Regions from separate parts of the Comamonas sp. UBA7840 genome, predicted to be linked through region 2. Evidence: riboswitches for the same ligand, from Rfam matches in the RefSeq annotation. Region 2 holds a riboswitch; the other holds the start of a gene.
The links. A riboswitch is a leader RNA that binds a small molecule or an ion and turns the genes downstream of it on or off. The one in region 2 is predicted to bind S-adenosylhomocysteine.
Positions count from the first base shown of each region.

Region 1: it holds a riboswitch for S-adenosylhomocysteine, as region 2 does, so the genes downstream of both, metH (methionine synthase) here and ahcY (adenosylhomocysteinase) in region 2, are expected to answer to the same signal.

Region 1 covers NZ_DLTI01000004.1:47,958-63,239, reverse strand. The annotation lists gene B3R00_RS00875 (HEPN domain-containing protein) at 1-529, shown strand, start outside; gene B3R00_RS00870 (hypothetical protein) at 546-959, shown strand; gene B3R00_RS00865 (hypothetical protein) at 1,055-1,354, shown strand; gene metH (methionine synthase) at 1,394-4,138, opposite strand; S-adenosyl-L-homocysteine riboswitch at 4,177-4,284, opposite strand; gene B3R00_RS00855 (PACE efflux transporter) at 4,423-4,893, opposite strand; gene B3R00_RS00850 (LysR family transcriptional regulator) at 4,970-5,866, shown strand; gene B3R00_RS00845 (hypothetical protein) at 5,997-7,403, shown strand; gene B3R00_RS00840 (LysR family transcriptional regulator) at 7,436-8,329, opposite strand; gene B3R00_RS00835 (FAS1-like dehydratase domain-containing protein) at 8,489-9,382, shown strand; gene B3R00_RS00830 (acyl-CoA dehydrogenase family protein) at 9,457-10,623, shown strand; gene B3R00_RS00825 (CaiB/BaiF CoA transferase family protein) at 10,642-11,826, shown strand; gene B3R00_RS00820 (MmgE/PrpD family protein) at 11,871-13,235, shown strand; gene B3R00_RS00815 (tripartite tricarboxylate transporter substrate binding protein BugD) at 13,429-14,358, shown strand; gene B3R00_RS00810 (VOC family protein) at 14,415-14,801, shown strand; gene B3R00_RS00805 (HpcH/HpaI aldolase/citrate lyase family protein) at 14,825-15,282, shown strand, end outside.
Region 2 covers NZ_DLTI01000015.1:143,737-159,018, forward strand. The annotation lists gene B3R00_RS04455 (3-hydroxybutyryl-CoA dehydrogenase) at 1-811, opposite strand, end outside; gene B3R00_RS04460 (GMC family oxidoreductase) at 916-2,550, shown strand; gene B3R00_RS04465 (PHA/PHB synthase family protein) at 2,834-4,609, shown strand; gene fabI (enoyl-ACP reductase FabI) at 4,697-5,473, shown strand; gene B3R00_RS04475 (bifunctional enoyl-CoA hydratase/phosphate acetyltransferase) at 5,548-6,981, shown strand; gene B3R00_RS04480 (acetate/propionate family kinase) at 7,000-8,238, shown strand; gene B3R00_RS04485 (GGDEF domain-containing protein) at 8,235-9,431, opposite strand; gene B3R00_RS04490 (AMP nucleosidase) at 9,441-10,934, opposite strand; gene B3R00_RS04495 (putative bifunctional diguanylate cyclase/phosphodiesterase) at 10,939-13,014, opposite strand; gene dtd (D-aminoacyl-tRNA deacylase) at 13,332-13,802, shown strand; S-adenosyl-L-homocysteine riboswitch at 13,848-13,960, shown strand; gene ahcY (adenosylhomocysteinase) at 14,041-15,282, shown strand, end outside.

The sequences.
Region 1 (15,282 bases), on a different contig from region 2:
TCCGGACGCGCGCTTTATCTTTTTGTGGATTGCGTTCAACGCCGCCTATGCGCAAGAAATTCCCGCCACTCTGCGCCTGAGTGAACAAGAGAGCTTCACCGCGTTCTTGCGCAAGTTACACGGCTTAGACAGCGCCAAGCAACTGGATGATTTGGTGTGGAACACTTTTAGCGGCCCCATCCGTGTGCTGCTCGACAACCCCTACGTCTTTGAATCGTTCTGGAGCTTCCAGCGCGGCGAGATCGACGAAGCCACGTGGCAAACCCGCCAAGCCGCTGGCAAGCGCAAAGCCGCCATCTTGCTGGCACAAGGTCACACGCCCGAGCTGCTGGCGCTGGTGTTTCAGCGCATCTACACCTTGCGCAACCAACTGATGCACGGCGGCGCCACTTGGAACGGCAAGGTCAACCGTGCCCAAGTGCAGGACTGCGCCACGCTGATGGCGCACATCGTGCCCGTGGTGATTGCAATCATGATGGCCCATCCGGAAGCGGTATGGGGTGAGGCTTGTTATCCGGTGATATCTTAAAAAAGGAAATAATTAAATGGCAAATTACATTGAAAAGTCAGATCAAGAGAATAAATATGATTTGCTTTGTGAAGCATATTCCCATTTAGATATAGAGTTTATTAAAGGATCATCGTCAGAATTAGAAATAAAAGAGAAAATACGTTTATTTGTTGAACCAAGAGCCAAATTCTTATTTGGTGAAGATATAAAAATAGATATAGAATTAGATGAAGGTAGCTTTATATCGAAAATAAGTATTCTTGGATTTATTGGCGGAATAATAATGGGATACCCTCAATTTAAGGAGGGAATAAGAGAGTTACAAAATGATGCTGTTTTAATTACACAAGCAGCTAACATGGAAACTATATTTATCACAGAAACAAAATCATGTGATAGATTAAGGCTTGAAAAAGAAAAGGTATTCCAGGTAGAACGCAAGAGATAATAAATAAAATAGAAACAATCAGAATTGCCGCAGAAAATACAGGGCTCCCAGATACTAAAGAAAAGTCTGAATTAATTACTCAGCTCATTACAAAAATGAGTAATATTAGAAATGAAATTAATATTTTATCTGAGAAGGTTTCGGACAGTCAAACAATGATATGTATTGCAGAGGGACTTAAAGTTGAGTTCGGGAAAACTCCAAAAGAATTTCATTGGGATAAACTTTTAAAATCTAAAAATAAAAATCTACAATCTTTATTGATTGAGCAAGATTTCGAAAAATATATAGCTTATGTTAATCATTCTGAATCATATAAAAGTATCAGAAGACTGATTCTTGAAGACATTTCTGTTCTTATAGAATTAAATTCTTCACAAATTGCAGAAAAATAAAAAAGGCCGCTTACGCGGCCTTTTTGACATCTGAGCAAATCACCCCAAATTCGGCGCCAAGAAGCGGCGCAGTTCTTCCACATCCATGCCTCGGCGCTGGGCCATATCAGCCAATTGGTCTTCCCCAATCTGGCCCACGTTGAAGTACACGGCCTCTGGGTTGCCGATGTAGTAGCCGCTGACGCTGGACGCGGGGTTCATGGCCAAACTCTCGGTCAAGGTCATGCCGATTTCGTCGGCGGCCAGCGCCTTGAACAGATCGATCTTGGCGGTGTGGTCGGGGCAGGCAGGGTAGCCTGGGGCAGGGCGAATACCTTGGTACTTTTCTTTGATGAGTTCTTCATTGCTGAGGTTCTCATCGGCAGCGTAGCCCCACAGGTCTTTGCGTACGCGCTGGTGCAGGCATTCGGCAAAGGCTTCGGCCAGGCGGTCGGCCAGGGCCTTGAACATGATGCCGCTGTAGTCGTCCAGCGCGGCTTCAAATTCTTTGTCTTTCTTCTCGGCGCCAATACCGGCGGTCACGGCAAACAGACCGGCGTAGTCGTTGATGCCCGATTCCTTTTGGGCCACAAAGTCCGACAAGCAACGGCTGGGGCGCATCACGCCATCTACCGCCTGCTTTTCGGTTTGCTGGCGCATGCCGTACCAGGTGGTCAGCACTTCGGTGCGCGATTCGTCGGTGTAGAACACGATGTCGTCGCCCACGCGGTTGGCGGGGAAGATGCCCATCACGCCGTTGGCTTGCAGCCAGCGGCCTTCGATGATTTTCTTGAGCATGGCCTGCGCATCGGCCAGCACCTTGCGCGCTTCCACGCCCACGATTTCATCGTCGAGGATGGCGGGGTAAGGGCCGGCCAAGTCCCAGGTCTGGAAGAACGGGCCCCAGTCGATGTATTGGGCAATTTCGGCCAGGTCAAAGTTCTTGAACACACGGCGGCCCAGCACGCGCGGCGTGACGGGGGCATGGTGCACCACGGCTGCATTGGCGCGGGCCTGGCTGAGTGACCACAGTGGGGTTTTCTTCTTGTTGGCGTGCTGGGTGCGCACCTTGTCGTAGTCGGCGTTCAACTCGGTCACGTAGTGGTCTTTGCCTTCACCCAGCAAGCTTTGCGCCACGCTGACCGAGCGCGAGGCATCGGGCACGTAGACCACGGGGCCTTCGTATTTGGGCGCAATCTTCACGGCGGTGTGCACGCGCGAGCAGGTAGCGCCGCCAATCAGCAGCGGAATCTTTTTGACGCGGAAGTAGTCGTCCTTGTGCATTTCGCCAGCGACGTACTGCATCTCTTCCAGGCTGGGCGTAATCAGGCCCGACAGGCCGATGATGTCGGCCCCTTCGGCCTTGGCGCGCGCCAGAATTTCATGGCAGGGCACCATCACGCCCATGTTGATGACTTCAAAGTTGTTGCACTGCAAGACCACGGTGACGATGTTCTTGCCAATGTCGTGCACGTCGCCCTTGACGGTGGCGATGACGATCTTGCCCTTGCTGGTCACATCCAGACCGGCGGCTTCCTGCTGGCGCTTTTCTTCTTCAATGTAGGGCACCAGGTGGGCCACGGCCTGCTTCATCACGCGGGCGGATTTCACCACCTGGGGCAGGAACATCTTGCCCGCGCCAAACAGGTCGCCCACCACGTTCATGCCGTCCATCAACGGGCCTTCGATCACGTGCAGCGGGCGGCCGCCACCCTTGACCACGATGGCCTGGTAGGCCTCCTCCGTGTCTTCGGTGATGAAGTCGGTGATGCCGTGCACCAGCGCGTGCGACAGGCGCTCGTTGACGGTCTTGGGGTGCTCGGGCGTGCCGCGCCACTCCAGCTTTTTGCTGTCGTCCTTGGCGTTGCCCTTGGCCTGGTCGGCAATTTCCAGCAGGCGCTCAGCGGCGTCGGGGCGGCGGTTGAGCACCACGTCTTCCACGCGCTCGCGCAGCGTGGGCTCCAGGTCGTCGTACACGCCCACCATGCCCGCGTTGACGATGCCCATGTCCATGCCCGCGGCAATCGCGTGGTAGAGGAACACGGTGTGAATCGCTTCGCGCACGGGGTCGTTGCCACGGAAGGAGAAGCTCACGTTGGAGACGCCGCCCGAGACCTTGGCGCCGGGCAGGTTCTGCTTGATCCAGCGCACGGCGTTGATGAAATCGACGCCGTAGTTGTTGTGCTCTTCAATGCCGGTGGCCACGGCGAAGATGTTGGGGTCGAAGATGATGTCTTCAGGGGGGAAGCCCACTTCATCCACCAAGATGCGGTAGGCGCGCTCGCAGATCTCAATCTTGCGCTCAAACGTGTCGGCCTGGCCTTTTTCGTCAAACGCCATCACCACCGCAGCTGCGCCATAGCGCTTGACGAGTTTGGCGTGGGCCTTGAACTCTTCCACGCCTTCTTTCATGGAGATGGAGTTCACGATGCCCTTGCCTTGCAGGCAGCGCAGACCGGCTTCGATCACCTCCCACTTGGAGCTGTCCACCATCACCGGTACGCGGGCGATATCGGGCTCCGAAGCCATCAGGTTCAGGAACTTCACCATCGCGGCCTTGCTGTCCAGCATGGCCTCGTCCATGTTCACGTCAATGATCTGCGCGCCGTTTTCCACCTGCTGGCGCGCCACGGCCAGGGCTTCTTCGTATTGCTCGTTCAGGATCAGGCGCGCAAAGGCTTTGGAGCCGGTGACGTTGGTGCGCTCGCCCACGTTGACGAACAGCGTGTCTTTGCCAATGAACACGGGCTCCAGGCCCGACAGGCGCATGGGGGGAATCGAATGGGGGGCTGCAGCAACGGTCATCGCACTCACCTGTGTGAAAAAACTCAATCAATCGTGGGAACAGGTGAACGCCGTTGCAGGGGCGGCTGCTGCACAACAGCCGCTGGCCCCAAGCCTGACAGCGCGGTCCATGCGACGCGCGCGCTGCTGCAGCGCTCCTTGGGGCGAAACCCGCAATTCTAAAGCGCCTGCCCCCGCGTCGCAGCCTGCATGGGTGATGCCGGTACACGGCAGGGGCGCAGGCCGAGGAATTGTTGCCAAATTGGCCGCTAGCGCATAGCTGGCAAGCGCTGGCAGCTATGGTTTTAAGCTGCTGCAGTGGTGGGCAGGGCCTGCGCAGAGGCAGGCAGACCAAAGAAACGGTCAAAACACCAGTTGAAAACAAAGGTGTAGAGAAAGAAAAACACCAGCAAACCCGCCTCCATCACCGTGGCTTCCCACAGCGAAATGCCGAACCACCAGGCCATCAGCGGGATCAGCATGGCGGCAATACCGCCTTCAAAGCCGATGGCGTGCGCGATGCGGCGCAGCAGCGAGCGACCTTTTCGGGTCTGGCGCAGCTCCCACTTTTCAAACAGCCAGTTGAAAGTAATGTTCCAGCAAATCGCGATGGTGGAGGCCGCCACGGCCATCACCCCGGAGGAGCCCGCCTCTTGCCCCACCGCCATAAAAATCAGGCTGGAGACGACGATGGCGATGAATTCATACAGGCCGACAAAAACGACGCGGCGCAGGGGGCCTTGCAGGCCGACGGCTTGGGGTGTTGCTGCTGACATAAGTGGCCGCAGTTTATGTGTGAAAAATTGACGGTGAAAGTTAGGTTCTTTCAGTTTTTTTGATAGATTGAGCGCCATGCCCTTTCCTTTGGAACAAGTCCCGCTGTTTTTGGCCGTGCTCGATACCGGCTCTTTTTCTGCCGCTGCGCGCAAGCTGGGCAAGGTGCCTTCGGCCGTCAGCATGGCGATTGGGCAACTGGAGGCGGAGCTGGGCCTGCAGCTGTTTGACCGCACCGGGCGCGAGCCCACGCCGACGGCGGCGGCCCAGGCGCTGGAGCCGCAAGCCCGCCTGCTGGCGCAGCAGCTGCAGCTGCTCAACCAGCAGGCGCTGGCACTGCACGCCGGACTGGAGCAACGCCTGACGTTGGCGATTGCCCCTGAGCTGCTGGCCAGCGACTGGGCCGAAGCCTTGCGCCCCGTGGTGGCGCAATTTCCTGCCTTGGTGGTGGAGGTGCTGGCCGCCCCGCAAGACGATGCCCTGAAGTTGCTGCACGCGGGCCGTGCCCAGCTGGCGCTGGTGTTTGAGCGCCCCAGCATCGACGCCCGCGAAGATTTTCAGGAGCAGGGCCATGAAACGCTGGTGGCCGTGATGTCGCCGCGCCACCCGTTGTGCGCGCACTGGGAGGCGGGCGTGGCCCACACCATCGATATGGCCCAACTGGCCGCGGTGCGGCAGGTGCTGGTGGCCAGCCGTGACCCGGCCTTGACCGACACCCGCTTTGTCTTCTCGCACCACCTGTGGCGCGCAGACAGCCACGGCGCAGCGCGGGCTTTGATTGCCGCCGGGCTGTGCTGGGGCTGGTTGCCGCTCAGTCTGGTGGAACCCCACATCCTCAGCGGTGAGTTGCTGCGCATTCCGTTCAACAACCTCAGCAATGGCAGCAAACTGTTTGTGGACTGGGTCTGGTCCAAGGAGCGGCCGCTGGGGCTGGCGGCTGGGTTGTTTGTGCAGCAACTGCGGGCCCGCGCATAAAGCCGCAAGAAAATTTGCAATAAATAGCGCTGTAACGCTTGCGTGACAAGCGCAGGCAGCTATCAAAACACGTAAGCTTGGGCCGTGGTGAGGCTGGCGTGCGGCGCTGTTTTTGCTCTACAGTCGGCACGTGACTTCTGCCATCCCGCCTTCTTCTGCCCTGCCGATTACACCCGCCGTGCCCAGCGCCCCGGAGGGTGCAACTGTGCATGCAGGCAGCAACCCGCAGGCACAGAGCCCCAGCTTTGCGGCAGCGGCCCAGACGGCCAGCCAAGGCAACGGCACGCCGGCAGCATCCTCCGCCCCCACGCCGGTGCCCACGCCACCCAGCAGCAGTGCCCGTACCGCCAGCGAACCCAACCCGCCAAGCACCAGCAGTGCAGCTGCGCAGTCCGCTGCACCGGTGCCCGCGACTGCGCAAGTGGCGCCCACCAGCGGCACGACCAGCGCCGCGCAGGTGGCCCAGATTGTGGCGGCGGCGCAGGCGGCACTGTCCAGCAGCGTGAACCTGTCGCCGCAAGCCCAGCAGGTGGTGAAGATGGAGGCGTTCAACCAGCTGGTGGCCAATTTGGTCAACCACATCCAATCGGGCAATGCCACCTTGCCTGCCAACTGGCCCACGGCGGGTGTCAGCCCGCAGTTGCAAGCTTTTTTAAGCCATTTGCTGCAGCAGGCCACCGCGGCCCAGCCCCTGCCGCAGCAATTGGTCAGCGCCCAGGCGTGGCCCACGGCCTTGACGAATGCCGTCTTGCAGCTGGCAGGCCAAGCGGCCGCCGCCGGTGATTTGCCACCGGCCCTGGTGGCCAGCACCCCGCAAGCTGCCCTGGCCGCAGCGGCAGACAAGGCCAGCATCACCTTGCCCACGCTGCAAAACTGGCTGGTGCAGCAGGGCGTGGTGCAGGGCAGTGATGGTGAGCGCAGCTTTACCTTGACCTTGCGCGTGCCGGTGGCCTGGGCGCAGGCCCAATCGGCATTGGGTGCGGCGCTGCCTGCAGGGGCGGGCGCTGCGCAGGCCAGCCCGCTGGGTTTTGTCGCTACGCCAGGGCCGTTTGCCACGGGCTTTGCCAGCGGCAGCCCCGGTGGCATGCTGCAACTGCCGTTTGCAGGCAGCGTGCAGCAGCTGCAAAACGGCAGCATCGGGTTGGTGATGCAGCCCCAGGTGCTGCCGGGTTCGCTCGCTGCCGCCGCGGCCCAGGCCATGCGCACCAGCGCGGTGCTGGCGCTGGAGTTTCAGCCCCTGGCGCAGGCGGTGCAAAGCGCACAGGCCGCCTCGGTCTACCTGCCTGCCCACATGCTGCCGCAGGAGGTGCAAGCCATGCTGCACAACAAGGCCACCGATCCGTGGCTGATGATGGCGCAGGCGCAGGCCGACGCAAACGGCAAAAAACAGTCCAAGAATGCCAACGAGCACAACCAGAATTTCTGCAACCGCGCGGGCTGCCAGTACCAGGGCCGCGCCATTTGTGCCCAGCCGTTTTGTGCAGAGATGAACTACCTGTGGTCGGTAGACCGCGCCCAGCGCGCTGGCCGCTTGTGAGTCGGTGAGACTGCAACGCGGCGGCGCGCACCTCAGCGCTGGTGGTAGCGCTGCACGGCCTGCATCAAGGCCTGCACATGGCTGGCCAAGGGCGCCGCTTCGCGCACTAGCATGTAGCGCGGGCGCACGGCCCAGGCATCGCTGAGTGCAATCTGGCGCAGCTGCGCCAAGCTGCTGCTGCGCTGTGCCGCGCTTTCAGGCACCACGGCAATGCCCACGCCTGCGGCCACCATGCGGCACATGGCATCGTAGTTCGACACCTGAATACGCAGCTTCAGCGTGTGCCCCAGTTGCAGGGCAATCTGGCTCAGAAAAGTTTGCAAGGTGCTGTCGCGGTGCATGCCGACAAAGCGCTCGTGCAGCACGTGCGCAAAGTTCAGGGAAGCCACGGACTGCCAGCGCGCCTCATTGGGGGTGACCAGCACCAGGCGGTCGGTGCTGAAGTGCACGCTGGTGAGGCTGTGCGTATCCACCTCGCCCGCGATGATGCCCAGATCGGCCCGGCCTTCGCGGATGTCCGAAGCAATCACCGCGTTCGGGCGCTCTTGCAAATCCACGCTGATGTGCGGGTGCTCCATCAGGTAGGCCGCCAGAATGTCCGGCAAAAACTCGGTCACCGCCGTGGTGTTGGCAAACACGCGCACGTGGCCGCGCAGGCCTGCGCCGTACTCCTGCAAATCGGCCTCTAGCTGCTGCGCCTGTTGCAGCATGGCCCGGGCGTGGAACAGAAAAGCCTCGCCCGGTGGCGTCAGGCGCACGCCCCGAGCCTCTCGAATCAGCAAAGGCATGCCTGCTTCCTCTTCCATGGCCTTGATGCGGGCGCTGGTGGCTGCCAGCGACAGAAAGCATTGCTCTGCAGCCCGCGTCAAACTGCCGGTTTTGGCGACCTGGACAAAGAGCAAAAAGTCTTTCAATTCGAGTTTCATGGGGCGTTCGGGTTTCTACGGAGGTGGGTAAGCCTTTTGAAAAACCGAAGGCTTGCTTGCAAAAGCTGTGATTGTAGAAAGCTTTTTCGAGCGCCAAGATGCATTGCAACTGATCGCCAGAAGCCACGGGCGACACCTCAAGCAAAGCATGGATTGGTTATGACCGAGAGCACGATTCCCCAAATTGATGCCACCCAACTGGCACACCTGCAAACATGGCAAGGCCGCAGCGAGACCACGCCCGACACCATCACGGCGGCGCCCCTGCATGCACTGTCTGCCACCTTAGACCGCGATGACGCCCCCGTGGCGGCGGGCAGTACCGTGCCGCCGCTGTGGCACTGGCTGTACTTTTTGCCGCATGCCCGCCAAAGCGAGCTGGGCCCGGACGGCCACCCCCAGCGCGGCGGTTTTCTGCCGCCCGTGCCCCTGCCGCGCCGCATGTGGGCTGGTGGCCGCCTGCGCTGGGAATGGAACAACCCGCTGCAAGTCGGCCAGGATGTGGAGCGCGTCTCCACCATCCAGTCCGTCACGCACAAGGTGGGGCGCACGGGAGAGTTGCTGTTTGTGCAGGTGGAGCACCGCTTTGGCAATGCCGATGGCCTGTGCCTGACGGAAGAGCACGACATCGTCTACCGCGCTGCGGCCCAGCCCGGTGAGGCAGCGCCGGCCCCCCAAACCCCGCCGCTGGCCGGTCAGCAGCAATGGTCGCGGGTCATTACGCCGGACGATGTGCTGCTGTTTCGCTACTCAGCCCTCACGTTCAACGGCCACCGCATCCACTACGACCGCAAATACGTGACCGAGGTGGAAGGCTACCCGGGCCTGATCGTGCACGGCCCCTTGATTGCCACGCTGCTGGTGGATCTGGTGCGCCGCAACCTGCCCCATGCGCAGTTGCACAGCTTTGCCTTCAAGGCCGTGCGGCCCACTTTTGACCTGCACAGCTTCAGCGTGCATGGCAAGCCATCGGTCGATGGCAAAACCATTGAGCTGTGGGCGCAAGACCATGAAGGCTGGCTGACCATGCAGGCCACTGCCACGCTGGCGTAAACCACAAAAAACAAGAGCTGCTAGCGCTTGCTGCATGAGCACTAGAGGCTAAAAAAGCCATAAAGAGACACACCATGATCGAGTTGACCCAATCGAACAATCACCACGAAATCCGCGACGCGATCCGTGACCTGTGCGCGGCGTTTCCGGACGAGTACTTCCGCAAGGTGGACGAGGCGCGCGCCTACCCCGAACAGTTTGTTAATGCGCTGACCGAAGCGGGCTGGATGGCGGCGCTGATTCCGCAGGAATACGGTGGTTCGGGCCTGGGGCTGACCGAGGCCAGCGTGATCATGGAGGAGATCAACCGCTGCGGCGGCAACTCCGGCGCTTGCCACGGCCAGATGTACAACATGGGCACGCTGCTGCGCCACGGCTCCAAGGCGCAAAAGGAAAAATACCTGCCCAAAATTGCCTCGGGCGAATGGCGCCTGCAGTCCATGGGTGTGACCGAGCCCACTACGGGCACCGACACCACCAAGATCAAGACCAGCGCCGTCAAGAAGGGCGACAAGTACGTCATCAACGGCCAAAAAGTCTGGATCAGCCGCATCCAGCACAGCGACTTCATGATTCTCTTGGCGCGCACCACGCCGCTGGCCGAGGTGAGCAAGAAGAGCGAAGGCATGTCGATTTTCATGGTCGATTTGCGCGAAGCGGAGCAAAAGGGCATGACCGTGCGCCCCATCCCCAATATGGTCAACCATGAGACCAACGAGCTGTTCTTTGAAGACCTAGAAATCCCCGCCGAGAACCTGATTGGCGAAGAGGGTAAGGGATTCAAGTACATCCTGGACGGCCTGAATGCCGAGCGCACGCTGATTGCCGCCGAGTGCATTGGCGATGGCTACTGGTTCATCGACCGCGTGACCAAGTACGTCAAAGACCGCACGGTGTTTGGCCGCCCGATTGGGCAGAACCAGGGTGTGCAGTTCCCGATTGCCGAGACCTTTATCGAGCTGGAAGCCGCCAACCTGATGCGCTGGAAGGCGTGCGAGCTGTACGACAAGCACGAGCACATGGGCGCACAGGCCAACATGGCCAAGTATTTGGCCGCCAAGGCCAGCTGGGAGGCAGCGAATGCCTGCCTGCAATTCCACGGCGGTTTTGGCTTTGCCTGCGAGTACGACGTGGAGCGCAAATTCCGCGAAACCCGCCTGTACCAGGTGGCGCCGATTTCGACCAACCTGATCTATTCCTACGTGGCCGAGCACCTGCTGGGTCTGCCACGTTCGTTCTAAAGGACGGGGGAGTTTGACATGGCAGTCTCTGAACGCCCCCGTCCGCTAGATGGCATCACTGTCATCTCGCTGGAACACGCAGTCGCCGCACCGTTTTGCACGCGCCAGCTGGCCGATTTAGGGGCGCGCGTCATCAAGGTGGAGCGCCCCGGCAGCGGCGACTTTGCGCGCGGCTACGACCAGCGGGTGAAGGGCCAGTCCTCGCACTTCACCTGGATCAACCGCAGCAAAGAAAGCCTGGCGCTGGATGTGAAGCAGCCCCAGGCCAAGCAGGCGCTGCTGGAGCTGCTGAAGACCGCCGACGTGCTGGTGCAAAACCTGGCGCCCGGTGCTGCTGCGCGCATGGGGCTGTCGTACGAAGCCCTCAAGGACGTGAACCCCAAGCTCATCGTCTGTGACATCAGCGGCTATGGCGCCGATGGGCCGTACCGCGACAAGAAGGCGTATGACCTGCTGATTCAGAGCGAAGCCGGTTTTTTATCCGTCACCGGTACGCCCGACACGCCCAGCAAATCGGGCATCTCCGTGGCCGATATTGCGGCGGGCATGTACGCCTATACCAACATCCTCTCGGCCCTGCTGCTGCGCGGCAAGACGGGCAGCGGCAGCCACATTGACGTGTCCATGCTCGAAGCCATGGGCGAGTGGATGGGCTACCCGCTGTACTACGCCTACGACGGCGCGCCACCGCCGCCGCGCACCGGTGCCAGCCACGCCAGCATCTACCCCTATGGCCCCTTCGTCGCCGGGGACGGCAAGACCGTGATGCTGGGCCTACAAAACGAGCGCGAGTGGAAAGCGTTCTGCGACACCGTGCTGCAGCAGCCCGAAGTAGCCATCGATGCACGCTTTGACAGCAATGCCCAGCGCAATACCCACCGCGAAGCCCTGCAGGCACTGATTGTCAAAACCTTTGCCGCACTGACTGCCGCGCAGGTGGTGGAACGGCTAGAGGCCGCCGGCATTGCTAACGCCCGCGTCAATGAGATGGCCGATCTGTGGCTGCACCCACAGCTGCAAGCGCGCCAGCGCTGGCGCACCGTGGGCACGCCCGTGGGTGAGGTGCCTGCGCTGTTGCCGCCCGGCGTGAACAGCGCGTTTGACTACCGCATGGAGCCCGTGCCCGCCGTGGGCCAGCACAACGCCAGCATCCTGGCCGAACTGGGCTGGAGCGCTGAGCAGATCGCCGCTGTGAATGCATAAATAAATAGCAGCTAGCGCAAGTGCTACCTGCCTTGGAGGCAAAAATGAAGCAAGAAAACCAAGTCGCTGTGCACCCCTTGGCACAGTTCGCCGCCACCCTGAAGTGGGGCGATGTGCCCGAGGCCGTGCAGCGCAAAACCGAAGACCTGTGGGTGGATTGGTTTGGCTCCGTGTTGGCGGGCCAAAGTGCCCGCCCGGTGCAAAGCATCACGCGCTTTGCGCTGTCGCAAGGCCCAGCCAGCGGCCCTTGCGAAGTGATCGGCCAGCGCACCACCACATCGCCCATGATGGCGGCCCTGGCCAACGCGGCAGCTGCGCACGTGGCCGAGCAAGACGATGTGCACAACGGCTCGGTGTTCCACCCGGCGGCGGTGGTCTTCCCGCCGGCGGTGGCGGTGGCACAAAGCATTGGCGCCTCCGGCGAGCAACTCATGGCCGCCTGCGTGGCGGGCTATGAGGTTGGCATCCGCGTGGGCGAGTTTCTGGGCCGCAGCCACTACCGCATCTTCCATACCACCGGCACCGCAGGCACGCTGGCTGCCGCCGCAGCCGTGGGCAATTTGCTGGGCCTGACACCCGCGCAAATGCAGCATGCGCTGGGATCGGCAGGTACGCAGGCTGCAGGCCTGTGGGAGTTTCTGCGCACCGCCGCCGACAGCAAGCAACTGCACACCGCACACGCCGCAGCAGCAGGCTTGATGGCCGCGTACCTGGCTAAAGATGGTTTTACCGGTGCGCAAGACATCTTCACCGGCCCGCAGGGCCTGGCTGCGGGCATGAGTACCGATGCCAACCCCGCCAAACTCACCGAGGGCCTCGGTACGCGCTGGGCCACGGCCGAGACGAGTTTTAAGTGGCATGCGTCTTGCCGTCACACCCACCCTGCAGCCGATGCGCTGCTGCAAGTGATGCAGCAAAACCATTTGCAGCCCGCAGACATCGCCCAAGTAACCTGCCATGTGCACCATGGTGCCATCGACGTGCTGGGCCCCGTGGTGAACCCCAGCACCGTGCACCAGAGCAAGTTTTCCATGGGCACCGTGCTGGGGCTGGCCGCCCGCTTTGGGTTTGCGGGCCTCAATGAATTTGACGCGCACTTTCAGTCGCCCGAAACAGTGGCAGTGCGCGAGAAGGTGCAGATGGTGCTGGATGCCGAAGTCGATACGGCTTATCCCCAGCGCTGGATTGGCAAAGTCACCGTACAAACGAGCGATGGCCGCACGCTGCATGGCCGGGTGGATGAGCCCAAGGGCGACCCCGGCAACACCTTGAGCCGCCAGGAGATCACCGACAAGGCCTTGCGCCTGGCGGCCTATGGCAGCCAGGTGCCTGCTGAGCAAGCACGCCATGCTGTGGCCCGGCTGTGGCAGGTGGCCCTGTGGCCCCGCGTGACCGCATTGCTGGCCTGACAAGCTGTTCCCCCACCTTATGTGCATACCGATGGCGGGGGCCATCGGTATGTGTTCCCCCCGGGAGTAGAGGCGCCCTGAAAACGCCCGTCCCATGTCTACCTAGGAGACCACAATGACCTATTCATCCCATCGCTCTACGCGCCGCTGGGCATTGCAAGCTTGCGCAGCCGGTGCCGTCCTTGCCTGCGGCATGGGCAGTGCACTGGCCAGCAACTGGCCCGACAAGCCCATCACCTTGGTGGTGCCCTACAGCGCCGGTGGCCCCACCGATGTGGTGGCGCGCCTGCTGGCAGTGCCCATGGGCCAAAGCCTGGGCCAGAGCGTACTGGTGGAAAACACCGTGGGCGCAGGGGGCACGATTGCACCGACCCGCGTGGCCAAGTCCAAGAACGACGGCTACACCATCCTGATCCACCACATGGGCATGGCCACTGCGCCAGCGCTGTACAAAAAGCTGCCTTACGACCCGCTGAAAGATTTTGAGTACATCGGCCAGGTGCTGGATGTGCCCATGACGCTGCTGTCGCGCAAGGACTTTCCCGCGAACAATTTCCAGGAGCTGCAGGACTACGTCAAGAAGAACCAAGACAAGGTGTCGCTGGCCAACGCCGGTATTGGCGCGGTGTCGCAGCTGTGCGGCATGTTGCTGATGCACCAACTGGGCGTGAACCTGACCACCGTGCCGTACAAGGGCGCGGGCCCGGCCATGAATGACTTGATGGGCGGTCAGGTGGATTTGCTGTGCGACCAGACCACACAAACCGTGCCCGTGATCAAGGATGGCAAGCGTGCCAAGGTATTTGGCGTGACCACGCCAGAGCGCCTGTCCTCGCTGCCCAATATCCCGACGCTGAATGAGCAAGGCCTCAAAGGCTTTGACGTGAAGGTCTGGCACGGCATGTATGCGCCCAAGGGTACGCCCAAGGAAGTGATCGACAAAATCAACAAGGCACTGAATGTGGCGCTGAAAGATGACACCGTGAAGGCCCGCATTGCAGACCTGAGCTCGGACTTGGTCTCCCCAGAAAAAGCCACCCCAGAAGGTCTGCGCAAGCACCTTGAGGCTGAAGTGGCACGCTGGGGCAAGGTCATCAAAGAAACCGGCGTGACGGCAGAGTAATCGATCCACCCAAGGTGCTGAAGACCTGTTTTCAGCACCTTGCCAACACCACTTCCATGATTGATCACCTTGACCATCTGGTGCTGACCACCCGCCATGAAGCTGCCTGCGTGCGCTTTTATGTGGAGGTGCTGGGCATGCGCCTGGAAACCTTTGGGGAAGGCCGCAAGGCCTTCGTGTTTGGGGCGCAAAAAATCAACCTGCATCTGGCAGGGCGAGAGTTTGAACCCAAGGCCCAGCATCCCACACCCGGTGCACTGGATCTGTGCCTGATTGCCAGCTTGCCGCTGGAGCAGGTGCAGGCACATTTGGCACAGCATGGCGTTGAAATTGAATGTGGCCCTGTGCTGCGTACCGGCGCACACGGCGCGATTCGTTCCGTGTATGTGCGTGACCCGGATCTGAACTTGATCGAAATTTCTGAATACCTGCCGCAAGCCTGAGCTTGGGGTTGAATGCTTTTGCCATGTCTGATTTGTTGCGCAACGCCTGCACGTTTTTGTTTGTTCCTGCCACGCAGCCAGAGCGCCTGCACAAGGCCTTGGCCAGTCAGGCGGACATGGTGATTGCGGATTGGGAGGATGCGGTCGCCCCAGCCGATAAAGCCCAGGCCCGCGAGGCGCTGCTAGCAGCGGTACAGACGCTGTCTGCAGCCCAGCGCGCACGCTTGCTGGTTCGCATCAACGCGCCAGGCTCCGCATGGTTTGACGGCGATGTGCAGGCCTTGGCGCGCTTGGTAGCGCAAGGCGTGGCGGGCGCCGTCGTGCCCAAGTCGGAATCGCCTGCGCAGTTGGCGGTGATCGCGGAGCAAGCCGGTGCGGCATGTGCTTTGGTTGCATTGGTGGAGACCGTGGCCGGCATCGATGCCTTAGATGCCTTGGCGCGTGCGCCACAGGTGCAGCGCTTGGCGTTTGGCCATCTGGA
Region 2 (15,282 bases):
AACGGCCGGCGGCCACCATTTCACGCAGCAAATAGCAAGGGCGGTACTTGCTGTCGCCGAATTCTTCCAGGTACACCTCCATGACGGCCAGGCACACGTCCAGGCCAATCATGTCAGCCAGCGCCAGGGGGCCAATCGGCTGGTTGCAGCCCAGCTTCATGCCCGCATCAATGTCTTCCGCCGTGGCCGTACCTTCGCTGAGGACGTAGAAGGCTTCGTTGATCATGGGCACCAGAATGCGGTTCACCACAAAGCCAGGTGCATTTTTGACGGTGATGGGGCTCTTGCCCAGCTTTTCCGACAAGGCCTTGACGGTGTCGTGGGTGGCATCGCTGGTCTGCAGGCCACGAATGATCTCCACCAGCGCCATCATGGGCACGGGGTTGAAGAAGTGCATGCCGATGAACTTGTCGGCGCGCTGAGTGACGGCGCCCAGCTTGGTGATGGAGATGGACGAGGTGTTGGTGGCAACCAGTGTCTCAGCAGGTAGCGTGTCATCCAACTGCTTGAGGATTTTGACCTTGAGATCGTAGTTCTCGGTGGCGGCCTCAATCACCAACTGGGCGGGCTTGAGGTCGTCATAGCTGGTGGAGGTCTTGATCAGCGACAGGGCTTTTTCTTTGTCGGCGACGGTGATTTTTTCTTTTTTGATCAGGCGGTCAAGGCTGCCCGAGATAGTGGACAAGCCCTTTTGCACGGCGGCTTCCGAAATGTCCACCATCACCACAGCAACGCCTGAAACGGCACATGCTTGTGCAATGCCGTTGCCCATGGTGCCTGCGCCAACGATGCCTACGGTTTGAATGCTCACGGTTGTATCTCCCTAGTTAATGATTGGTATGCGGGGAAGATGGTATCCAAATTCTGAAGTAGAGCGCGTAACGTAGGTGCCTTCAAGCTGCGGGAGCGGTCTGCATGAATGAAGTATTTGACTATGTCGTAATTGGCGCAGGCTCTGCGGGCTGTGTGCTGGCAGGTCGGCTGAGTGAAGATGGTCAGCACCAGGTGTGTGTCCTGGAGGCCGGAGGCACAGATGCCACGCCATTGGTGCAATGCCCGGCAGGTCTAGCGGCCATGTCCAAAGCTCCGCACCTCAATTGGGCGATGCAAACCGTACCGCAGGCAGGTTTGAACGGGCGGTGTGGCTATCAGCCGCGCGGAAAGGTGCTGGGGGGCAGCAGTTCGGTCAACGCGATGATTTATCTGCGGGGGCAGCCGCAAGACTATGACGGCTGGGCGGCACAAGGTAATCCCGGGTGGGCTTGGGCGGATGTCAAGCCGTGGTTTTTGAAGGCGGAGCACAACGAACGCGGGGCCGATGCCTGGCATGCCCAAGGTGGGCCGCTGAATGTGGTGGACTTGCAGCAGCCCAACAGCTTGAGCCAGGACTTTGTCGAAGCGGGCGTGCAAGCGGGGTTTGCGCGCAATACAGACTTCAATGGCGGCAGCCAAGAAGGTGTAGGGCTTTACCAAGTGACCCAGAAAAATGGGGAGCGGTGGAGTGCCGCCAAGGCTTACCTCACACCGCATTGGGGGCGCCGTAATCTGCAGGTGCGTACCGGGGCGCAGGTGCTGCGGATTGTGCTCACAACTACCGAGGCAGGGCTGCGTGCAACGGGGGTGGAATATGAGCGTGGCGGTGTGCGCCACACAGTGCATGCGCGCCGCGAGGTGTTGTTGAGTGCCGGTGCGTTGTTGTCGCCGCAGATACTCATGCTGTCGGGCATCGGGCCTGCGGCGCATTTGAGAGAGGTGGGTGTGCAGCCTGCGCATGATTTGCCAGGCGTGGGCCACAACCTGCACGACCATCTGGATGCGCTGCTGGTGGCAGATGCTCCCCAGCTGACGCAGTCCTTTGGTTGGTCCGCGACAGGGCTGATGCACATGGTGCAAGGTGCATGGGAGTGGCACAGCAAGCGAACCGGCAGGTTAACTACCAATTTTGCGGAAGCAGGTGCTTTTCTGAAAAGCAGCCCCGAAGTATCACGGCCTGATTTGCAACTGCATTTTGTGGTGGCCAAACTCATCGACCATGGGCGCCAGACCGTTTGGGGGCATGGTTTTTCCTGCCATGTGTGTGTGCTGCGCCCACAAAGCCGTGGCACGGTCAGGTTGCGCAGTGCAGACCCCTTGACGTTGCCATTGATCGACCCCAACTTCTTGGCAGTGGAGGACGACTTGCAGCGCACCGTCCGGGGGGTGCAAATGGCACGTCGCATCTTGGCGCAAACCGCTTTGGCGCGGCATCGCGCGCAAGAGCTGCCTCGTTCCGCGAGCGCGCAAACGCCTGGGGAAATTGCACAGTGGGTGCGGCAAACTGCAGACACGATTTACCACCCAGTGGGCACCTGCCGCATGGGGCGTGGGGCGATGGATGTGGTGGATAGCCAATTGCGTGTGCACGGGGTGCTAGGGCTGCGGGTGGTGGATGCTTCTATTTTTCCGAGCATTCCAAGTGGTAACACGAATGCGCCCACCATCATGGTGGCCGAAAAAGCGGCATACATGGTGCTGTCACACGCAGAGAAAACGTTTGCGGCAGCGGGCTGAATGTGCGCTGGAGTCCTACAGCGCAGGAGGCGTGTGCTGTGTGTCGCCTGTTTACAAAAAGTAAATCTTGCGCGAGCTGTAACGGGTGCGCTTTGCCCTAGCTGGAACGCCTGTCAGGATAATCCGGCGGCCAAAGCGCCTATTGCATACTTTGAAGACAGTAGTGCGGCGAAAGCTTGATCAGTGTCAAGGCTGGAGCCTTTGGATTTGGTGGAAGTCCTTCTTTTCTTGAGAATCAGATGTTTCGGGCTTGATACAAGCTGTAACGCTGCATGGAGATGAAGTGACTGCTGAAAATAACCAGAAAGATTTGCAAGCTGAAGCTGCTCAAACTTTGGATGATCGCGTACGCGCTGCGTTGAGTGCTTCGACCATGGGCCTGTCGCCCGTGGCCTTGGGGTTGGCAACAGCCGACTGGTGCATGAATTTGGCATCTTCCCCCGGCAAGCAAATGACACTGGCGCAACGTGCGCTGCATCTGGCGCAGGAGGCTGCGCAAGCCAGTGTGCAACCTACAGGTGAGCGTGATGCGCGCTTCAAAGACGCGGCGTGGCAGCAGTGGCCTTACAGCGCCATGAAGGAGGGCTTCAAGGCCAGTGACCGCTGGTGGCGGGAGGCGGCGCAGGTGGAAGGTATGACGCGCCATCACCGTCAGCTGATGGATTTCTTTGCCCGGCAATGGATGGATGCCTTGGCACCTTCCAACTGGGCGATTACCAATCCCGAGGTGCTGGCCAAGGCCAAGGAAACGCGGGGCGCAAGCTTGCGTAAGGGCTTTGAGCTGTTTGTGCAAGATCAGCAAGCGGCACACCAAGCCAAAGCCGATACACCGGCGCAAGCGCTGGAGCCACTGGAGTTCGCCGTCGGCAAAGATGTGGCCTGCACGCCTGGCAAAGTGGTGTTTCGCAACCACTTGATTGAGCTGATTCAATACAGCCCCAGCACTGACAAAGTGCTGCCAGAGCCTGTGCTGATCGTGCCGTCTTGCATCATGAAATACTACATTTTGGATTTGTCGCCGCACAACTCCATGGTGAAGTACTTGGTTGGTCAAGGGCACACCGTGCTGATTGTGTCTTGGCGCAATCCCGACGCATCAGACCGAGACCTGAAGATGCAGGACTATCTGAGTACAGGTGTCTTGCAGGCGATGGCAGCCGTCAAAACGGTAACCGGTGCTCGCAGCATTCACACCATGGGGTATTGCTTGGGAGGTACTTTCTTGGCGATTGCAGCGGCCGCCTTGGGGCGCCTGAAGCGCAAGAAAACACGCACCGAAAAAGAGCAGGCCTTGATTCCCTCTGATATGCCGGAACTCAGTTCGGTCATCTTGCTGGCAGCGCAAACTGACTTTTCCGAACCCGGGGAGTTGGGCGTATTTATCGACGAGGCGCAACTGGCCAATTTGCGCCAGAGCATGAATGAAAAGGGGTATCTGTCAGGCAAGCAGATGGGCGGTTCTTTCCAGTTCTTGGCCTCCAAGGATTTGGTGTGGTCGCGCAACACACGGCGCTATCTGATGGGTGAGGATGACGCCAGTTTTGATTTGATGAGCTGGAATGCGGACCAGACCCGTTTGCCCGCACGCATGCACAACGAATACCTGACTTCGATGTTCTTGAACAACGCCTTGGCAGCCGGGCAGTACCGTTTTGCGGGTGCAACGGTGGCGCTGATGGATATTGATGCGCCCATGATGGTGGTGGGTACCACCCGGGATCACGTCTCGCCGTGGAAGTCGGTCTACAAAATCCATTTGCAGACCGACACGCACGTGACTTTTGTGCTGGCTGCAGGCGGGCACAACGCCGGGATCGTGTCCGAGCCGGGGCGCCCACGTCGCAGCTATCAAATCGCCAGCGTGGAAGACGGTGCAGGCTGGATGGATCCCGATGACTGGGCAGCGCAGACCCCTGTGGTACAGGGCTCCTGGTGGGAGGCGATGAATCAGTGGATCAAGCAGCGCTCAGGCGCAGCGGTCAAAGCCCAACCCATCAAAGCCGAGCACGTGGTGTGCGATGCGCCGGGTGAATACGTCATGGTGCGTTACGCAGATTGAGGGCCTTCGGGCCCACGTAAGAGGTTGCGCAAGGCAGCAATGCGAGGCATTGCCTGCTTTCTACATAACAAAAGAGGGAGTGATGAGATGACGAATGCAGCAGCATTTACTTTGGTGGGCAAAAAAGGGCTGGTTCTGGGGGTGGCGAACGAGCGCTCGATTGCGTGGGGCTGCACAGCATTGGCGCGTGCGCAAGGTGCTGAGGTGGTGGCTTCTTGCTTGAATGAAAAAGCGCGCCAATGGGTAGAGCCCCTGACGGCGCCGATTGGTGTGGACTTGGTGAATTGCAACGTCGAAGAAGACGGGCAGCTGGAAGCCTTGGTCAAGCATGCGGTGGATAAGTTTGGCAAGCTGGACTTCGTGATTCACTCGATTGCATGGGCGCCTCTGGAAGACCTGCACGGTGATGTGGTGGACAGCTCGCGGGAGGGTTTTGCCCGTGCCGTGAGCGTGTCGTGCCACTCCTTTGCGGAGCTGGCCAAGTTGTGCGCGCCGCACATGAAAGACGGTGGCAGCATGCTTTCCATGAGCTATCTGGGCTCCGGTGAAGCAGTGCCTAACTATGGGCTGATGGGGCCGGTGAAAGCAGCCCTGGAGTCCATGGTGCGCTATATGGCGATGGAGTTGGGACCACAGAACATCCGCGTGCATGCGGTCTCTCCGGGCCCCATCTTGACGCGTGCAGCATCTGGGATTGCAGACTTTGATGGCTTGATGGCTACCGCCCAAGCCAAGGCACCGCTGCAGCGCCTGGTGACGCTGGAAGAAATTGCCCAGCTGAGCGCATTTTTGTGTTCAGACGCGGCATCGGGCATGACCGGGCAGACCATTTACGTGGATGGCGGAGTGCACGCGGTCGATTAACGCTCGACGTTGGAAAAACTGCTGCAGTGCCCTGCCACTGCAGATGTAGAAGATGTAAATCAAGGGAGAGCCGTATGAATACCCAAGCACCAGCCATCGACTGGATGGAAAACGTGACGTATGACGAGCTGGCGGTGGGCGACAGCGCGCGGTTGCTGCGCACTGTGACACTGCAAGATATCCAAGCCTTTGCGGCGGTCTCGGGGGATATCAATCCGGCTCACCTGAATGCCGAATATGCCGATGCGACCATGTTCCATGGCGTGATTGCACACGGTATGTTGGGCGCAGCTTTGATCTCTGCATTGTTTGGTACGCAGTTCCCTGGCCCAGGCACCATTTATCTGGGGCAAGAGCTGAAGTTCACCAAGCCCGTGCGCATTGGCGATACCTTGACCGTGGTGGCTACGGTGGCGGAGAAGGACGACGAGAAAAAGCGCGTCAAGATGGACTGCCTGGTCACCAACCAAAAGGGGGAGGTGGTGCTCAAGGGCGAGGCCAAGCTGATGCCGCCGACGCAGAAGGTGAAAGTGCCCAAGATTGATGCGCCGCAGATTCAGCTGTTCGACCCCGAGGCGCGGTTCAAGGAGTTGCTGTCACGGGTAGAGACACTGGAAGCGGTGCGCTGCGCCGTTGTGCACCCTTGTGATGAAGGCTCGCTCAGTGGTGCGATGGACTCTGCGCGCCATGGCTTGATCGTGCCGGTGCTGATCGGCCCCGAAGGGCGTATCCGTCGTGTGGCGCAAGAGGCGGGAATCAGCCTGGAAGGCGCAGAAATTATCTCCGTGGAGCACAGCCATGCCGCGGCAGAGCTGGCTGCAGCCATGGCCGCCCGCAATGAGGTGGAAATTTTGATGAAGGGCAGCCTGCATACCGATGAGCTGCTCAAAGCGGTGCTGGCACAACCCGCATTGCGCACAGGACGCCGTTTGTCACACGTCTTCCGGTTTGATGTGCCGCGCTACGCCAAGCCGCTGCTTATTACCGATGCGGCCATCAATATCCGTCCGAGCTTGCAAGAGAAGGTGGATATTGTGCAAAACGCGATCGACTTTGCGCGCGTGCTGGGCACGCCAACACCCAAGGTGGCGATCTTGTCAGCGGTCGAGATGGTGACGCCCAGCATCCCTTCGACACTGGACGCCGCTGCGCTGTGCAAAATGGCCGATCGCGGACAAATTCAAGGTGGAGAGCTGGACGGCCCACTGGCTTTTGACAATGCCATTTCCATGGATGCCGTGCGCATCAAGGGCATTGATTCCGGGGTGGCGGGGCAGGCAGACATTTTGGCGGTTCCAGACTTGGAAAGCGGCAACATGGTGGCCAAGCAGCTGGAATATCTGGCTGGCGCTTCAGGCTCCGGCCTGGTGCTGGGTGCCCGTGTGCCGATTGCGTTGACCAGCCGCGCAGATGGCCCGCGTGCACGCGTCGCCTCGTGCGTGCTGGCCGTGCTGTCCGCACACGATCATCGCCAGCAACAAGCGGCCAATGCTTGGAAAAAAGGCTAACTTAGCAAGGAGAGAAAGATGGCCATTTTGGCGGTGAATGCGGGGTCTTCCTCGCTGAAGTTTTCTTTGCATCCTTTGCAAGATGGTCAGGTGCAGCCGTTTGTGCTGTCCGGCAACATTCAGGGGCTAGAGCCACACGGCACTCCCGAGATGAGCTGGACATACTTAGGCAAAAAGCACGCTGAGGCGCTTGTAGTAAGCGCTGATAGCTCTCCTTTTGCAACTGCTTTGCAAGGTGTGCGGGCTTTGGTTCAGCGGCTGGAGGCTGCGCCCGACATTCAGGCGGTAGCGCACCGCGTGGTGCATGGCGGCGGGGTGTTTACGGAGTCAGTGCTGGTGACGCCAGAGATTCTGAACAAGCTCGCGTCCTTCAACTCTTTGGCGCCCTTGCACCAGCCGCACAACTTGGAAGGCATCCGCCAGTTTCAGGCTGCATTCCCAGAGCTGCCACAGATTGCCTGTTTTGATACGGCATTCCATGCCTCGATGCCCGAGGTGGACTATGCGTTCGCTCTGCCCAGGTCGCTGCAAGACCAGGGCGTGCGTCGCTATGGTTTTCATGGTTTGTCTTACCAATACATCATGTCCGTGTTGCAGGAGTACACCATCCGTGGGCGTGGCCGCGTGGTGATGGCGCACCTGGGCAACGGTGCCAGTCTGTGTGCTGCACTGGCCGGCAGCAGCGTGGCAACCACCATGGGTTTTTCAGCCTTGGACGGTTTGATGATGGGTACGCGCAGCGGTGCGCTGGATGCCGGTGTCTTGCTGTATTTGCTGGAGCAAGGCTGGACCCACGCGCAAATGGAAAAACTGCTCTATAAACAAAGCGGTTTGCTGGGGGTCTCAGGAATTTCTGCAGATATGCGCAAGCTGCGCGCGGATGGCAGCGAAAACGCACAGCGTGCGATTGACCAGTTCACGCACCGTGTCATCCGTGAAACCGGTGCCCTGGTGGCGTGCCTGGGCGGTTTGGATGCGCTGGCATTCAGCGGCGGAATTGGTGAGAACGATGCCGTATTGCGTGCACAGGTGTGTGAGCGCCTCGCGTGGCTGGGCATTCGCATGGATGCACAGCGCAACCAGGAAGCTTCTGGCAAGCAGGCCTATGCCATTCATGCGCCGGACAGCTCGGTCGAGATTTGGGTGATTCCGACCGACGAGGGGCGTGTGGCTGCGCGTGAAGCGGCAGCGTTGCTGGCCCGCCAGGACAAAGCTACGGCACAAGGGCAGGCGCCCGCAACGTCAGCGCTGGCTTAAGAGAGTTCGACGGCACGTGCTGGGGCCAACAGTGGGGGCGTGGTAGATGGTGCAAAGGCCAGTCTGCCGCGCCCTTGATTTTTGGCGGTGTACAGCGCGTTATCGGCTTGCTGGAGCAAAGAGGCGAAGGGGGGCGAGTTTTCAGCGCTTTGCAGCGCGCAACCCGCACTCAGATGCAAGGCAAAGCCCAGCTTGTGCAGTGATTGATCGTGCAGCGCAGTGCTCAGGCGCTGATAAAAACGCTCCACTTCCGCCTGGTTGGCATACATCAACAGACAAAACTCTTCGCCCCCCCAGCGAGCGGCAAGCTCTTCGGCGCGGATGTTGGCCTGAAGCACTTGCCCCAGAAGTTCCAGGGCTTCATCGCCCCTGGCGTGACCATGCTGGTCGTTGACGGCCTTGAAGTGATCCAAATCCAGCAGCACCACAGCCCAAGGCAGGTTTTGGCGTTGTGCCAGCGCTTGCCGCTGGGGCGCAGCTTGCAGCAGGGCCCGTCGATTCGCCAGGCCTGTGAGCTGGTCCGTCATGGCCATGTCGCGCAGCTTTTGGTTGGTTTCGTCACGCCAGGCCACCAGCATGCTCACCAAAGACAAACTGCCACACACCTGGGCAATCATGGCAAACAGGTGGTTGGGCAGGCTATCTTGGGTGAAACCTTCTTGGAAAAGTGCTTGGGAGGCCAGGTAAGACCGGGTCAACAGGCTCAACCCCATCACCGCGGCGCAAGCCGCCATCAGATACCGCCAGGACGAGGTGGCAGCGCGCTGGGGGCGCAGGCACATCCAGCCCAAGCTGGCAATGACGAGGGCATGGCAGGCGCTGTACCACGCCATGCGCAAGGGAATGCTGTCTATCAAAAAGGCAAAACCTACGGGGCCCAAGACACACACAACCATTACCAAGCGGCGCAAGGGCCGAGGGCCCAGCCAGTTTTGCAGCGCCTGGGCCATTTGCCACTGCGCAGCGGAGGCAGCACAGGCGGCCGCCAAGCTCAGCATTGGTGCCCAACCACTGTCCCGCAGCCGGGCTGCGGCCAAAATCAATCCCCAGCCCACGGCTTGCAGCACAAAATATTTCTGCGCATGCTGCGCTGCGGTGCTTACCGGGCTGCCCATCACCAAAGGCAATGCCATGCCGATCACCACCAAATTGATGGCAATTAAGACGGCCATGGATGCAAAGTCAAGTTGCATAGGGGAACTTTATTGGAAAGCAACTTCCGCAAAGCTGCGCAGCTTGCGGCTGTGCAGGCGCTGAGCACCGCCTTCGCGCAGCAGTTCCACGGCACGCATGCCAATGCGTAAATGCTGGTCGACACGCTCGCGGTAAAAGTGATTGGCCATGCCGGGGAGTTTGATCTCTCCGTGCAAAGGCTTGTCACTCACGCACAGCAGTGTGCCGTACGGCACGCGAAAGCGAAAGCCATTGGCGGCGATGGTGGCGCTTTCCATGTCCAGCGCGACGGCGCGGCTTTGGCTAAAGCGGCGCTGGGGTAGGTTGTCGGGCAATAGTTCCCAATTGCGGTTGTCGGTGCTGGCCACGGTGCCGGTGCGCATGATGCGCTTGAGGTCGTCGTCCGACACCTGGGCCACATCAGCCACCGCCTGCTGCAGTGCTTGCTGGATCTCGGCCAGCGCCGGAATCGGCACCCACAGAGGCAGTTCCTCGTCCAGCACATGGTCTTCGCGCACATAGGCGTGGGCCAGCACATAGTCCCCCAGGCGCTGGCTGTTGCGCAGCCCTGCGCAGTGGCCCAGCATCATCCATGCATGCGGGCGCAGAACGGCAATGTGGTCGGTGATAGTTTTGGCATTGGCAGGGCCGACGCCAATGTTCACCATGGTGATGCCGCTGCGGTCGGCGCGCACCAGGTGGTAGGCCGGCATTTGCGGCAGACGCGGGGGCATGGCGCCCAAGGCGTCGATGGCCTCTGGTGCCAAACCCGTGCGGCGGGTCACCACGTTGCCGGGTTCGATAAAAGCGATGTACTCGCTGTCCGCGTTGGCCATTTCGGCGTGGCCCAAGCGAATGAACTCGTCGATATAAAACTGGTAGTTGGTGAACAGCACATAGTTTTGGAACCACTCGGGTGCCGTGCCGGTGTAGTGGCGCAGGCGGTGCAGCGAGTAGTCAATACGCGGTGCGGTAAACAGCGACAAGGGCAGCGCGCCACCGGGGCGCGGGTGCCAGGTGCCATTGGCAATGCCGTCATCCATGGCGGCCAGGTCTGGCAGGTCAAAGACCTCGCGCATCATTTGGCGGCGTTCCGCGCTCAAGCTGCCTTCGACGTGGTCGTTGTCCGCGAACGAAAAGTGAACAGGAATGGGCTGTGTGCTCAGTCCCACTTCAAATTGCACATCGTGGTTGCGCTCCAGCAAGCTGAGCTGGGTGAGCAGGTAGTCAGAGAAAAGGTCGGGGCGGGTGATGGTGGTTTCGTAAAGGCCTGGATGGTCCAGAAAACCATAGGCCAGACCGGTGTCAGGCCTGCGTACGGTGTGGGCCTGAAGACGCAGCAACGGGTAACAAGCGCGCACGGGGTGGGCAAAGTCCTTGCCTTCCACGTACGTCTGCATGGCAGAGCGTAGATGCGCTATCTGCTGCTGGTACAGCGTTTTCAGATGTTGAACCGCATCGGCAGCACGGGTGAATACGGCGGCAGCCACAGGGGGAGAAGCAGCAGAAGGTGTGTAGTGCATGCACTTATTGTGGCGCACCCATTTGACAACGGTGTTGTTGCCAACGTAGGGCATCTTCGGCAGACATGGGGCGACAGAGGTAGTAGCCCTGAATCAGATCGCAGCCCAGATGCTTTAGCAAGCTCCATTGCGCTTTGGATTCCACCCCTTCGGCCACGGTGCGCAGATTCAAGCTGCGTGCCATTTGAATGATGGCGGTGACCAAGCTCACATCGTCTTGGTCTTGCGGCGTGTCTTTGATGAAAGCGCGGTCGATTTTGAGCTTGTCCAGAGGGTAGCGCTTGAGGTAGGCCAGCGAAGAGTAGCCTGTGCCAAAGTCGTCAATGGCCAGGCGAACGCCCAATTGCTGCAGGGCCTCCAGAGTCCCCAGTACATGTTCGGACTGTTTCATGAGCGTGGTTTCGGTCAGCTCAATCTCCAGCCACTGCGGGTCAATCCCGGTGTCGGTCAGCACCTGCTGCACCTCGGTCAGCAAATTGCTCTGGTTGAACTCAATGGCGGACATGTTGACGGAAACCACCACGGGCGGCAGGCCCGCATCCCGCCATGCGCGCAGTTGCTGGCATGCCGCACGCATCACCCAGCGGTCCACCAAAGAGATCAGGCCGCGAGATTCAGCAAAACTGATGAATTCACCCGGTGGCAGCAGGCCGCGCTCGGGGTGCTGCCAGCGCACCAGGGCTTCAAAGCCTTCCATGCGGTTGCTGTTCAGATCCCACTGGGGCTGGTAGTGCAACACCAGCCCTTGGTTGGTTTCGATGGCTTCGCGCAGCAGGCGGTCTTGCACCAGCAGTCGGCTGGGGCGCATATGCATGAGTGCGCTGTAGTACTGGTGGCTGCCATGCCCTATGTTTTTGGCCGTTTCCATGGCGGCGCTGGCGTTGAGCATTAGCGCTTCGGCAGTGTCGCCATCTTCCGGGTAGATGCTCACGCCAATCGAGGCGGGCAGGTTCACCAGCCCGTTGTGCAGGGCATAGGGCTTGGTGAGCACAAACCGCATCTCGCGCAAGATGCATTCGGGCTGGCATGCCGTCAAGGGAGAGGCTAAAACCACCACAAACTCATCAGCCCCCAGGCGTGCAACGAGGTCGTCAGGGTGCACTTTGCTGCGCAGGCGGCGCGCAGCCTCCACCAGCAGCTTGTCGCCTGCATCGTGGCCCAGTGAATCGTTGACATCTTTGAAACGATCCAAGTCCACATACAGCACGGCAGCGGGGCGCTGGCATTGCTCTGCACTTTGCAGCACCTGGCGCAACTGGCGCATCAGCCCTTGGCGGTTGGGCAGGCGCGTGAGCGGGTCGTGAAAGGCCAGGAAATGCATTTCCGCTTCGGCCCGTTTGCGCTCGGTAATGTCGCGCAGCACCATCAGGCCAATCACATCGCCATCCTCGGGCAGCAGGTGGACGGTGACTTCCACATGCAACTCTTGCCCGCTGTGGTGCAACAGGCGGGTTTCCTGGGCGTTGCTGGTGCCTTGTTCCACTATGGGTTGTGCACTGGCGCGCAAAACGTGGGGCAGTAGGTGCAGAATCGGGCGATCCACCAACTGGCTCAAAGGGTAGCCGGTGAGTGCAATGGCCGCAGGGTTGGCATCAAAAATGCGGCCATGGCGAAAGAAAATGATGGATTCACTGGTCGCTGCCGCATAGCGGCGCAGGCGGGTGTCGCTGTCTTGCAGCATTTGCATGGCATCGACCAGCGACAGGTTGTGCAGCGGCACCACCACGATGGCGCACACTTTGTGCTGGTGCGTCTGCGCGATTAGCTGGGTTTGGATGCGTTGCTGGTGGGCAAATGTCAGCGGTGTTTGCAGGCTGGTGCCCGATTGCTGGGCACTGGCCAGGCGCTCCAGCTCGCACAGCCAGCTGTTCCAGTCACAGGGGCTGAGGTAGTTTTGCAGCAGTTTGCCCTGCAGTTCCTGCGTGGGCATGCCAAGGAGTTGGGCATAGGCGGCGGTGGCCCACAGGCAGCGGCCTTCCGGCCAGCTCAAGCAGGCCATTGGTGCGCCGGTGACCAGGGCCACGGCGTGCAGCACGTCGTGGGGTGGCTCGCTGGGGGCGTAGGTGGGTGCGGTGCTCATGGCTGCGGCGCAGAGAGGGTGTGATGGCATGGCCGAGCCGCGGCGCAAAGGCCTGGGCGCCTGAGCTTGCGCCGTGCGGGACAATCAATGAAAGGAGTGGTCGCGTGCATAGGTTGGCGGTATACCGGAGCCCAGACACAGTCGTTTTGCGTTACGGCAAGTTACATCATCCTGGTTGCTGCTTGCAGACAGCTGGCTGGATCAATCGTGACGCATAAAACAGGAGCTGTCAGCGTAGGCTGTATAAGCATTTGAAGGCTAAACGGGGGGTAAATGCCTATCAGTACTGCCCCAGTAACTATAATTTTTAAGGTTCCATGATTACGGTATTGCAGCGTGTGCGCCAAGCGCGTGTAGAAGTGGATGGGCAAGTGAGTGGGCAGATTGCCCAAGGCCTGCTGGTGCTGGTGTGTGCCGAGCAGGGCGACACCGAGCAAGAGGCCGATAAATTGCTGGCCAAAATTTTGAAGCTGCGCATCTTCAGCGACGACGCCGGCAAGATGAACCGCAGCGTGCAGGATGTGGGTGGCGGGCTGTTGATCGTCAGCCAGTTCACGCTGGCGGCAGACACCCGCGGCGGCAATCGCCCCAGCTTTACGCCGGCCGCCAAGCCTGAGGAGGGGTTGCGCCTGTACAACTACATGGTGGCGCAGGCCCAGCAGTGCTACGCAGCGGGCCCGGTGCAGACTGGGGTGTTTGGCGCCGACATGCAGGTGCACCTGGTCAACGATGGGCCGGTGACCATTCCGATGCGCATTCCCCCGGCTACTGCCACGGCGGATGCCTGACTGCGGCAAACCTTGAAGGGCTCGATTACAATCGCAGCCTCTTTTCCTTCCGAGGAGCGTTGCAGCGTCCACCTAGCACCCGCGGTGGCGTGAGGCTCGGAAGGGCAGCAGACGGCACACCCTGCCGCCTCGCTCCTAGGCAACGACGCTCACCCACGCTTTCTGTGCGGTGAGGTCTGTTCAGCCCCCAATCTCCCAGAACGTGGTTTTTTCAAGTTGTCTTCCGCACGGAGAAACCATGAGCAATACACAAGATCGCGCAATCACCGATATCTCTTTGGCCGACTGGGGCCGCAAAGAAATTCGCATTGCTGAAACCGAAATGCCCGGCCTGATGGCCATTCGCGAAGAGTTCGCTGCGGCCCAGCCCCTCAAGGGCGCACGCATCACCGGCTCGCTGCATATGACCATTCAAACGGCGGTGCTGATCGAGACGCTGAAGGACCTGGGCGCCGACGTGCGCTGGGCTTCTTGCAACATCTTCTCGACCCAAGACCACGCGGCTGCAGCCATTGCAGCGACTGGCACCCCTGTGTTCGCCATCAAGGGCGAATCACTGGAAGACTACTGGGATTACACCCACCGCATCTTTGAATTCGGCCCCGCCGGTTCGGAGAACGAAGGCCCCAACATGATCCTGGACGATGGCGGCGATGCCACCATGCTGATGCACCTGGGTCAAAAGGCCGAGAAAGACTTGTCCGTGCTGGCCAACCCTTCTTCTGAAGAAGAGCGCATCGTGTTTGCTGCCATCAAGGCCAAGCTGGCGCAAGACCCCACCTGGTACACCCGCAAGTCCGCCCAAATCATCGGCGTGACCGAAGAGACCACCACCGGCGTGCACCGCCTGAACGAAATGTCGGCCAACGGCAGCTTGCTGTTCCGCGCGATCAATGTGAACGACTCGGTCACCAAGTCCAAGTTTGACAACCTGTACGGCTGCCGCGAATCGCTGGTCGACGGCATCAAGCGCGCCACGGACGTGATGATCGCTGGCAAGGTGGCTGTGGTGGCGGGTTACGGTGACGTGGGCAAGGGCTGCGCCCAAGCCCTGTCGGCCCTGCGCGCCCAAGTCTGGGTGACCGAAATTGACCCGATCAACGCGCTGCAAGCTGCCATGGAAGGCTACAAGGTGGTGACCATGGAATATGCCGCCGACAAGTGCGACATCTTCGTGACCACCACCGGTAACAAAGACATCATCCGCCACGAGCACATGGTCGCCATGAAGGACCAAGCGATTGTTTGCAACATCGGTCACTTTGACAACGAAATCGACGTGGCTTCGATCGAGAAGTACAAGTGGGAAGAAGTAAAGCCCCAGGTCGATCAGATCGAATTCCCTGACGGCAAGAAGATCACTTTGCTGGCCAAGGGCCGTCTGGTGAACCTGGGTTGCGCCACGGGCCACCCTTCGTTCGTGATGAGCGCATCGTTTGCCAACCAGACCATCGCACAGATCGAACTGTTCACACGCCCT